2 regions of the Bariatricus sp. TF06-38A genome follow, and region 1 is predicted to be linked to the other one. Evidence: a T-box and tRNA genes for the amino acid it is inferred to sense, from the RefSeq annotation. Region 1 holds a T-box; the other holds one or more tRNA genes.
What was found. The T-box of region 1 lies ahead of proS (proline--tRNA ligase). A T-box ahead of a tRNA ligase gene usually reads a tRNA of that ligase, here a tRNA-Pro.
Positions count from the first base shown of each region.

Region 2: it encodes a tRNA-Pro, which carries the amino acid that the T-box ahead of proS (proline--tRNA ligase) is inferred to sense. The anticodon was not compared.

Region 1 covers NZ_JAQFCE010000018.1:10-5,278, forward strand. Annotated here, with positions in the region: gene PG418_RS12890 (RluA family pseudouridine synthase) at 34-726, opposite strand; T-box leader at 845-1,046, shown strand; gene proS (proline--tRNA ligase) at 1,202-2,647, shown strand; gene PG418_RS12900 (CCA tRNA nucleotidyltransferase) at 2,660-3,988, shown strand; gene PG418_RS12905 (CotS family spore coat protein) at 4,066-5,061, shown strand; gene PG418_RS12910 (non-specific DNA-binding protein Hbs) at 5,234-5,269, shown strand, end outside.
Region 2 covers NZ_JAQFCE010000004.1:44,194-49,462, forward strand. Annotated here, with positions in the region: gene PG418_RS05340 (YitT family protein) at 1-333, opposite strand, end outside; gene eno (phosphopyruvate hydratase) at 552-1,859, shown strand; gene PG418_RS05350 (GNAT family N-acetyltransferase) at 2,013-2,456, shown strand; tRNA gene PG418_RS05355 (tRNA-Gln) at 2,594-2,664, shown strand; tRNA gene PG418_RS05360 (tRNA-Pro) at 2,718-2,791, shown strand; tRNA gene PG418_RS05365 (tRNA-Gln) at 2,857-2,927, shown strand; tRNA gene PG418_RS05370 (tRNA-Pro) at 2,990-3,063, shown strand; gene PG418_RS05375 (M3 family oligoendopeptidase) at 3,276-4,952, shown strand.

The DNA of each region.
Region 1 (5,269 bases):
TCTTAAATTTAGCCTTGACTTTTTATTTGCAGGCTAATCTGCTTTTGTTTCCAACTGTTCCCAGTTACATGGGACTTCAAATTCCATGCGTTTTCCGGTGGTCGGATGGCAGAAAGAAAGCCGGAAAGCCCGCAGTGCAATCGGGAAATATCCTCTTTTATTTACAAATTCCGGGTTATATTTGTTGTCACCCCAGAGTGGTGCGCCTGCACCTGCCATCTGGACACGGATCTGGTGATGGCGTCCGGTTCCGAGATGGATCTGAACAACGGATAAGCCAGTCACTTCGGAAGTTTCCAGTATTTCATACGAAAGGACAGCTTTTTTGGCACCGGGTGTATTTTTACTGCAGATGCGGGAGGTATTGGTGCGACCGTCCTTTACCAGATAATCGGTCAGAGTGCCGGAGTCCGGAAGGGATCCACATACTACAGCCTGGTAGTATTTTTCAAATTGATCGTTCTGTAACTGCTGGTTCAGATTTTTCGCGGCCGCAGGTGTGCGGGCAAAAACCAGGATGCCGGAAACCGGTTGATCCAGTCTGTGGATCACGGCAAGATAAGGTGGCTTATGTCCGGCATGATGTGAAGAATGGATGAACAGATAATTTTTCAGAATGCTCTCCATGTCCTGTGTGCCGATCTTTTTTGTCTGCACGGGAACACCGGCAGGTTTGTGGCAGACCAGAATCTGGTCGTCTTCATATAGAATTTCAGGTGTTTGCAAAATAATTCCTCCCCATATGCGAAAATTTTGTTTCTTTGATTAAAGCATAACGGAAAGGGCTTGTCAATTGGGTTGACAAATCCGAAAATCTCAATTAAACTCTATAGTAAATCGAAGAGATTTGACGATGAAGAGGACTAGTATATGATGAAAGTGGCACAGAGAGGCTTCTGGCTGGTGGGAGGAAGCTACATGGAAATTATAGAACCGACCTTGGAGTTCCGCATGAAAAGTGTGGCGTATGCCTGGCGTTAACGGGTAATGAAGTGAATCGTAATACGATTAATTAGGGTGGTACCGCCGAATTTTCGGTCCCTTGTCAGGGGCATGAAGATTTGGTGTTTTTTATTTTACGGGCAAAGCATGTCTGATCTGAATCCCCTGCATCCGGCAGAGGCTGCAGAGAGCAGCATCTTCTGGTTTTATGATAACCTTATTTATAAAATCAAAAATGAAGAGAAGGAGAACTTTATCAATGGCTAAGGAAAAGAAATTTGTACAGGCGATTACCTCTCGTGATGAAGATTTCGCACAGTGGTATACCGACGTTGTAAGAGAAGCAAAGCTTTGTGATTATTCAAGTGTAAAAGGATGTCTTAATTATCTTCCAAATGGATATGCAATCTGGGAGAAGATCCAGGCAGACCTTGACAAGAGATTTAAAGAGACAGGTGTTGAAAACGTATATCTGCCAATGCTGATCCCGGAGAACCTTCTCCAGAAGGAAAGTGATCATATCGAAGGATTTGCACCGGAAGTTGCATGGGTAACAAAAGGTGGTCTTGAGACTCTTCAGGAGCCAATGTGCATCCGTCCGACATCGGAGACTCTGTTCTGCGACCTGTGGGCAAGAACCGTACAGTCTTACCGTGACCTTCCGAAAGTATGGAATCAGTGGTGTTCGGTACTTCGCTGGGAGAAGACAACCAGACCGTTCCTTCGTTCCAGAGAATTCTTATGGCAGGAAGGACACACCATTCATGCAACTTATGAAGAAGCAGAACAGAGAACACTGACCATGCTTCGTGTATATCAGGAACTGATCCGTGATTCCCTTGCAATCCCGTTCGTATCAGGTCCGAAGACAGAGAGCGAGAAGTTCGCAGGTGCACAGGACACTTACACCGTAGAAGCTCTGATGCATGACGGAAAAGCACTTCAGTCTGCAACCAGCCATTTCTTCGGAAATGCGTTCCCGGATGCATTTGACATCAAATATCTGGATAAGAACAATGAACTTCACAGCGTATATGAGACTTCATGGGGACTGTCTACACGTATCATCGGAGCCCTGATCATGGTTCACGGTGATGACAGCGGACTTGTTCTTCCACCGAGAATCGCACCGGTTCAAACAAGAGTCATTCCGATCGCACAGCACAAAGAAGGCGTTCTTGAAAAAGCAAATGAACTGACAGAGAGACTGAAAAAAGCTGGCTACAGCGTGAAGATCGACGATTCTGAGAAGAGCCCTGGATGGAAATTCAGTGAGCAGGAAATGCTTGGTATCCCGACACGTATCGAGATCGGACCAAAGGATATCGAACAGAACCAGGTTGTTGTTGTACGTCGTGATACAAGAGAAAAGATCGTTGTTTCTTTAGATGAGATCGAGACAAAACTTGGCGAGATCCTTGAAACAATCCAGAAGGATATGTATGACCGTGCAAAAGCATTCCTTGACAGCCATATTGATTTTGCTGAAACCATGGATGAAATGAATGAAAAATTCAACACCAAACGTGGATTCATCAAAGCAAAATGGTGTGGAAGCGCAGAATGTGAAGATGAGATCAAGGCAGCAACAGGTGGAGCAACCACCCGCTGTATCTGCAAAGAGGATCAGGTAAAAGACGGAGATACCTGTATTTTCTGTGGCAAACAGGCTAAACATGTTGTTTATTTTGGAAAAGCATACTAGGAGCGAATGTATATGAAAATTCAGTTACCTGAAAAGGTGAATCGAATTATAACTACATTACAAAAACATGGCTTTGAGGCATATGCAGTCGGCGGCTGCGTCCGGGATTCTTTTCTCGGACGTGTGCCGGGTGACTGGGATATCACAACATCGGCAGCGCCGGAAGAGACAAAGTCATTATTTGCCAGAACTTTTGACACCGGAATCGAGCATGGAACGATTACGGTGCTTTTAAATGGAGAAGGATTTGAAGTGACGACATACCGGATTGACGGGAAATACGAAGACAACCGGCATCCGAGTAAAGTGCAGTTTACCAGAAGTCTATCAGAGGATCTGCTGCGCAGGGATTTTACGATCAATGCGATGGCGTACAATGAACAGGACGGACTGGTGGATCTGTTTCATGGGATGGAGGATCTGAAAAAAGGTGTGATCCGCTGTGTGGGAAATGCTGAGGCACGTTTTTCGGAGGATGCCCTGCGGATTTTGAGGGCGATCCGTTTTTCGGCACAGCTTGGATTTGAGATTGAGAAAGAGACCAGACAGGCAATCCGAAAACTTGCACCAAATCTTTCCTATATCAGTGCAGAACGTATCCAGACAGAGCTTGTAAAGCTTCTGGTCTCCGATCATCCGGAAAAGATCCAGGATGCATATGAGCTTGGGATCACAAAGGTGATCCTCCCGGAATTCGATGCAATGATGGAAACAACGCAGGAAACTTTGCATCACTGTTATAATGTAGGTGAGCATACGATCCATGCGCTGATGAATATTCCGGCAGATAAAGTGCTGCGTCTTACAATGCTGTTTCACGATACGGGGAAACCGGCACGAAAGACGGTCGATCCGGATGGGACGGCACATTTTAAAGGGCATGCATACGTCAGCGAAGAACTCACAAAGTCGATCATGCATCGCTTGAAATTCGATAATGATACGCTGCGTAAGGTGTCAAAGCTGGTGCTGTATCATGATGACCGGATGCCTGCAACGATGAAGCATGTACGCCGCGCAATGAACCGGATCAGTGCGGAACTGTTCCCGTATTATATGAAGGTACGGATGGCTGATACGTTGGCACAGAGTGATTATCAGCGTGATAAGAAGCTGGAAAATCTGGCTGGTATCGAGAAGTGCTACCAGGAGATTCTGGAGAAAAAGCAATGTGTTTCTTTAAAAGAACTGAAAGTAAACGGTCAGGATCTGATCGCGGCAGGTATTGAAAAAGGACCGAAAATTGGTCAGACACTCCAGACACTTTTACAGGAAGTGATCGAGGAACCGGAGAAAAATACACGGGAATATTTACTTGCCAGAATAAAAGAACTGGAATAATCAAAAATCATGCATGACTTAAGTCTCCCCCTGCATACATTAGAAAGACCGGTAAAACAAAGCGGCAGGGGGAAGCCATGAAAGATTATGGAATCAGTGTATTGACACAATATCAGATGGAAGTATTCGGCACCCATAAAGTAAGGGGTGCTATTTTATGCGATACAGATAAGGGGCTGCTCCTCTTGAAGGAGACGCGCATGGAGGAGAGCCGGATCTGCGCGCTTGCAAAAATATATGAGCAGTTAAATGCGAATGGATTTGAATGGGTAGATACGCCTCTGCTTAATAAAGAGGATGCTTATGTCAGTAAAGCCGAGGATGGAACAGGCTATATCTTAAAGAAATGGTTTCAGGGACGTGAGTGTGATGTCAGACGTGAAAATGAACTGATCGCCGGTGCGGAAAATCTTGCCCGGATCCATCTATGCATGCGTCTGGCTGGGGAAGAAAACGGATTTGCAGGAAGAGAAGAAAATCCGGTGATCAAGGAGTATGCAAGGCATAACAGAGAACTCAGAAAGGTTCGGGAATTTGTCTGCAGAAGAAGTGTGAAAAGCCCGTTTGAGATCGCATTTTTAAAGGGATATGACCAGATGTATTTTTGGGCAGACAGAGTGCTGAAAATACTGGAAAATATGGATCTGGACAGTGTTTTTAAAGAAGCGGAGGCAGAAAATCATATGGTCCACGGAGACTATAATTATCATAATCTTCTGGTCTGTCAGGAGGGCATGGCGGTGACTGGATTTGAACATGCACACCGGGATGTTCAGATGGAAGATCTGTATTATTTCCTGCGCAAATGTATGGAAAAGCATCATTATGATGAACGGCTTGGATATCGGATGATGAGAGCGTATGATTCGGTGAATAATCTTGGGAAAAAAGAACGGGATTACCTTGCAATCCGTCTTGCTTATCCGGAAAAATTCTGGAAGATCACCAATTCGTATTACCACTCAGGAAAGGCATGGATTCCTGCAAAAAATGTCGAAAAACTTTCACTTTCTGTCGCACAGACAGAAGAAAAAAAGCGGTTTTTGCGGAATCTGTTTGCGTTTCAGATATAGCGTTCGGTTTTCTTAGATTTTAAGGGTTTAGACTTGACAAAGAAGGTAAAAACCTATATAACATATGTAGGGTAAGGGGCGTGTCAGAACGCATGGATACGCAGAATAAACCTAGCAAAAAGACAAAATGCCGGGGTGTTCCGGGAGTATATTTTAAAGGAGGACGTAAGTCATGAATAAGACAGAATTAGTAGCTGCAGTTGCAGAA
Region 2 (5,269 bases), on a different contig from region 1:
CATTACCTCAAGCATAGGCTGATTGGTAAATGGCTGGTTCATTGGAAAGATTCGTTCAAATAAAGAAAGCGCAACAGAAAGCAGGACACTGCAGTAGGCTGTCTTTGCAACGAATTTTTTACCGAGGATCACTGCGCCAAGAATCAGAAGTGACATGTTGGCAACGAATGAAAAGTCGGCAGCAGAAATAAGTCCGGTTTTGGCAATCAGTACGGCAAGACCGGTGATTCCGCCAAATGTGAAGTTGTTTGGAAACTTAAAAAAATAAGTTCCTACTGCGATCAGCAGAGTTGCTCCGCTCATTGCAATAAAATTTTCGATTTTTTCTCTCATTTTATATTCCCCGATTGATTCATAAAGTTTTAGAAAACGGATGAAATACTGAAAAAATATCACCCGATTTCCGTTGGTATTGTAACGCCGAAAATGTATGAAGTCAACCGTTTTAGAGCATTTTCGCAATGTATACGATGATACGAAAATACGGGGATTTTCGTGCATGATTCAGTGCCCGAAAGGACATACTAAAAGACAAAAAAGGAGGATGGATTATGGAACAATATATACCGGTTACAGATATTATTGCGCGGGAAATTCTGGACTCACGCGGAAACCCGACTGTAGAAGTAGAGGTACTTGCAGGGAGTCATTTTACAGGAAGGGCGATGGTTCCTTCCGGGGCATCGACAGGAAAATATGAAGCAATTGAGTTAAGAGACGGAAAACACCGCTATCAGGGACTTGGTGTCAGACGCGCCGTGGAGCATGTGAATGACCGGATCATCCGGGAAATTCTGGGAATGAACGTGCTGGAGCAGGCGAAGCTCGACCGGATGCTTCTGGAGCTTGACGGGACAGACAATAAGATCAATCTGGGAGCAAATGCAATGCTTGGAGTGTCTCTTGCAGCAGCAAGGGCAGCAGCAGATGCGCTGGAGATTCCGTTGTATCAGTATCTTGGCGGTGTAAATGCAAAGCAGATGCCGGTTCCGATGATGAATATCCTAAATGGGGGACGGCATGCGGATAATTCCATTGATCTCCAGGAATTTATGATCATGCCGGTCGGAGCAGTCTGCTTTGAAGAAGGACTTCAGATGTGCGCCGAGATCTATAAGATGCTTCGGGCAATTCTGGAAAAGTACGATTATCCGACCGCAGTCGGGGATGAAGGTGGATTTGCACCCAATCTGCCGGATGCGAAAGAAGCACTACACATGATCATGCGTGCGATTGAAAAGGCAGGTTATAAACCGAAAGAGCAGATTGTGATCGCACTGGATGCTGCGGCGAGTGAGCTGTATGATAAAGAGAGAAAAGAGTATGTATTTCCGGGAGAGGCGAAGATGCACGGACATCGTGTGGCGCGATCGACGGAAGAGATGATTGATTACTATGAGGAGCTTGCAGGAGAATTTCCAATTATTTCCATTGAAGATCCGCTTGATGAAGAAGACTGGGAAGGTTGGGAGCTTCTGACGACGAGACTGGGACTGGATATGCAGCTTGTCGGGGATGACTTGTTTGTGACGAATGTGAAACGGCTGAACGCCGGCATTTTAAAGGAAATCGCCAATGCAATTCTGATCAAGGTGAATCAGATCGGGACTCTGACGGAAGCCATCGATGCGATCCAGATGGCGCAGAAGGCTGGTTATCAGGCAATTGTATCCCACCGGTCAGGAGAGACAGAGGATCCGTTTATTGCAGACCTTGCGGTGGCATTTAACACGGGACAGATCAAAACCGGAGCACCGTGCAGATCAGAACGGATCGCGAAGTATAATCAGCTTTTGAGGATTGAGGAGAAGCTGGGAAATATTGCCAGATATGAGAATCCATTTGTACGATTTTCATAAGATTTCCGGAAAACCCAGCCTCCGGGCAGGAGGTATTGAAAATAAAAGCGGTGCATGATATTATGCAGAGTATAAGAATGGGAAAAGGGATCACTTTCTAAGCAAACAGGGAGTGACCTCTTTTCGTGAGGATAATAAAAGGAGAACTGGAAAATGATCAGAAAAATAAAAGCAGAAGACAAAGAAATCTACATAAAAATGGCGCATGATTTTTACCGGATGCCAGCAGTGGATCATCCGGTTCCGGATTCTTATCTGGAAAAGACATTTGAAGAATGTCTGAAAAGTGATACCTATGCGGAACTGTTTATCCTGGAATGGGAAGGCAAGATCGCAGGCTATGGACTGATCGCCAAGACCTTTTCGCAGGAAGCAGGCGGGATGGTGTACTGGCTGGAAGAACTCTATATATTAGAAGAGTATCGTTCCAAAGGACTTGGAAGTGAGTATTTCAGATATATGGAAGAGCACAAAGAAGAGGGTGTGACAAGATTCCGTCTGGAAGTGGAAAAGGAGAATGAAAGAGCCTGGAAGCTGTATAAGAGACAGGGCTATGACTGGCTGGAGTATGATCAGATGATAAAAGAATTTTGCTAGAAAAATGTCAGAAAAAAGAAGAAGAAGTACTTGAAATGACTTTCTTTAAAAAAATGTAAAAAAATGCTTGCATTTTCGTAAAGATTTGCTATAATAAGTTTGTTCGCTGTTGAGAACCAGAGCGAACAAACAGATGATGCGGATTGGTGTAATGGCAGCACAGCAGACTCTGACTCTGTTAGTAGAGGTTCGAGTCCTCTATCCGTAGTTCCTTAATTGAATAAGGACTCAGCCGGACAGTTAGTTGTCCGGTACGGTTATCGGAGTGTGGCTCAGTTTGGTAGAGCGCTACGTTCGGGACGTAGAGGTCGCAGGTTCAAATCCTGTCACTCCGATTTGGTTTTCTGAAAATTTATAATGTTTTGTTCATTTCGATGGACAGAGATTAACAGATGATTGATGCGGATTGGTGTAATGGCAGCACAGCAGACTCTGACTCTGTTAGTAGAGGTTCGAGTCCTCTATCCGTAGTTTTTAATTGAATAAGAATTTAAGTTGGATATTCCGTTTGGAATATCCAATATATTTATTATCGGAGTGTGGCTCAGTTTGGTAGAGCGCTACGTTCGGGACGTAGAGGTCGCAGGTTCAAATCCTGTCACTCCGATTTTTGTATGTCTGAAGATAAGAATCTCTTTTGATGCAGATGTGGATTGAAGAATCCGGCTGTGTCAGAAGAGATTTTTATTCTTTCGTAACATTGTACGAAAAGGTGATGGAATCACAGGATGAGTTGTGATAAAATCGGGATAGAGCTGCTTTTGGGGAAAAGAATATGATTCTGACAGGCAGAGGAAAAAGATTGGAAAGAAGGAAAAGATGATGGAAAAATTTTCAGAGATGAAATATGTACGTCCAGATGGGGAAGCGTATATCCGGACCATCCAGAAAGAAACAAAGAACTTTAACGAGGCTGCAGATTTTGAAGGCGCGCATCAGGCATTTGTCGCAATCCTGAATGCAAACAGCCACTTTAATACGACACGCGTCATGGCAAGTATCCGCAACAGCCAGGATACCAATGATGAATTCTATCGAAAAGAGATGGAATATATTTTCGAGATCGAGCCGCAGATTGATGTCGAAATGAAAAAGTTCTATGAGAGTTATCTGAAGTCTTCTTACAGAACAGAGCTTGAAAAAGAGTTTGGAGAAGTTTATTCCAGACAGGCAGAGAACAAAGTCCGGCTTACCGATCCGTGTAATGCCGATCTGCAGATCCAGGAGAACAAGCTGGTTCAGAAGTATTTCCAGGTTGCAGCGGCACCGGTTACAGATTTTCACGGAGAACAGCTTGGATTCTATGGTCTGTTAAAGATGATGGAGGATACCGACAGAAGCATCCGTAAAGAAGCATTTGAAAAGTGGGCAGAGTTGTATAAAGCGATTTCGGATGAACTGGATTCCCTTTATACGGAACTGATCGGAATCCGTCAGCAGATGGCAAAGAACCTTGGATTTAATGGATATGCCGAGATGATGTATCAGAAGATGGAAAGATTTGAATACACGCCGGAAGATGTAGCAATATTCCGTAAGCAGATCAGGGAGCATATCGTACCGCTTTGTCAGAAACTTTATGAGGAACAGAAAGAAAGACTCGGTATCGAAGAATTAAAATATTATGACGAAAGTCTTACCTATCCGGATGGAAATGCAGTTCCGGAAGGAACGGAAGAAGAACTTCTGGAAAAGGCGAGAACCATGTATCATGAACTTTCCAAAGAGACAGGAGAATTCTTTGATTTTATGATGGAATACTGTCTGTTTGATCTGGAAGGAAGGCAGGGAAAACAGCAGGGTGGCTACTGTGACTTTATGGAAGAATATAAGGCACCGTTCATTTTTGCAAACTTTAATGGAACCAATGCAGATGTCAATGTCCTTACCCACGAAGCAGGACATGCCTTTGAAGCATACACAGCGTCACGCAATATTCCGGTATTATCGCAGACATACAGTACCGCAGAGATCAATGAGATCCATTCAATGGCGATGGAATATTTCACACTGCCGTGGATGCATCTGTTCTTCGGAGAAAATGCAGAAAAACAGAAAAAAGCATACCTGTGGGATTCGCTGGAAGCAATGCCATACATGGCATGCGTAGATGAATTCCAGCACCGTGTATACGCTGAAAATCTGACCGATGCAATGGAAAGAAGAAAAGTATGGCACGAACTGGAAAAAATCTATCTCCCATGGAGAGATTATGATGGCAATGAATTCCTGGGACAGGGCGGATTCTGGATGCAGAAACAGCACCTATTCATGTGCCCGTTCTATTATATTGATTACGCCGTATCCCGTGTAGGAGCCCTCGAATACTACGGAAAAATGCAGGAAGACCTGGAAGGCGCATGGAAAGATTACTACGCCCTCTGCAGCCAGGGCGGAAGCAAAGGCTACCACGAACTCCTCAGAATCGGAAACTTAAGCGACCCATTCAAAGAAGGAACCATCTACAACGTTCTGAAAAAATTGAACCTGATTTAAGTGAAAGAAAACTGAAAAAACACGATATCGATTACATAATTTTATTGCATGTATTGGAGGGACAAGGTATAATTTGCTTATAAGAGTATGGGATCGAAGATTATTATCGATAACCTTGATGGACGAATTGCGCAAAAGAACTGTTTCAAATTCTAATTTTGTGCAATGGAGATGAAACTCAAAAATCGTGGAAGCCTCTGCTGAACACGATTTTCGTCCTAAGAGGTTTATCGGAATGGTTTGCACAACTGAATTTGAAACAGTTCTTTTGTGTAATTCGTCTTCACAGCCTATAACTTTGCATCCAAGAGGATTAT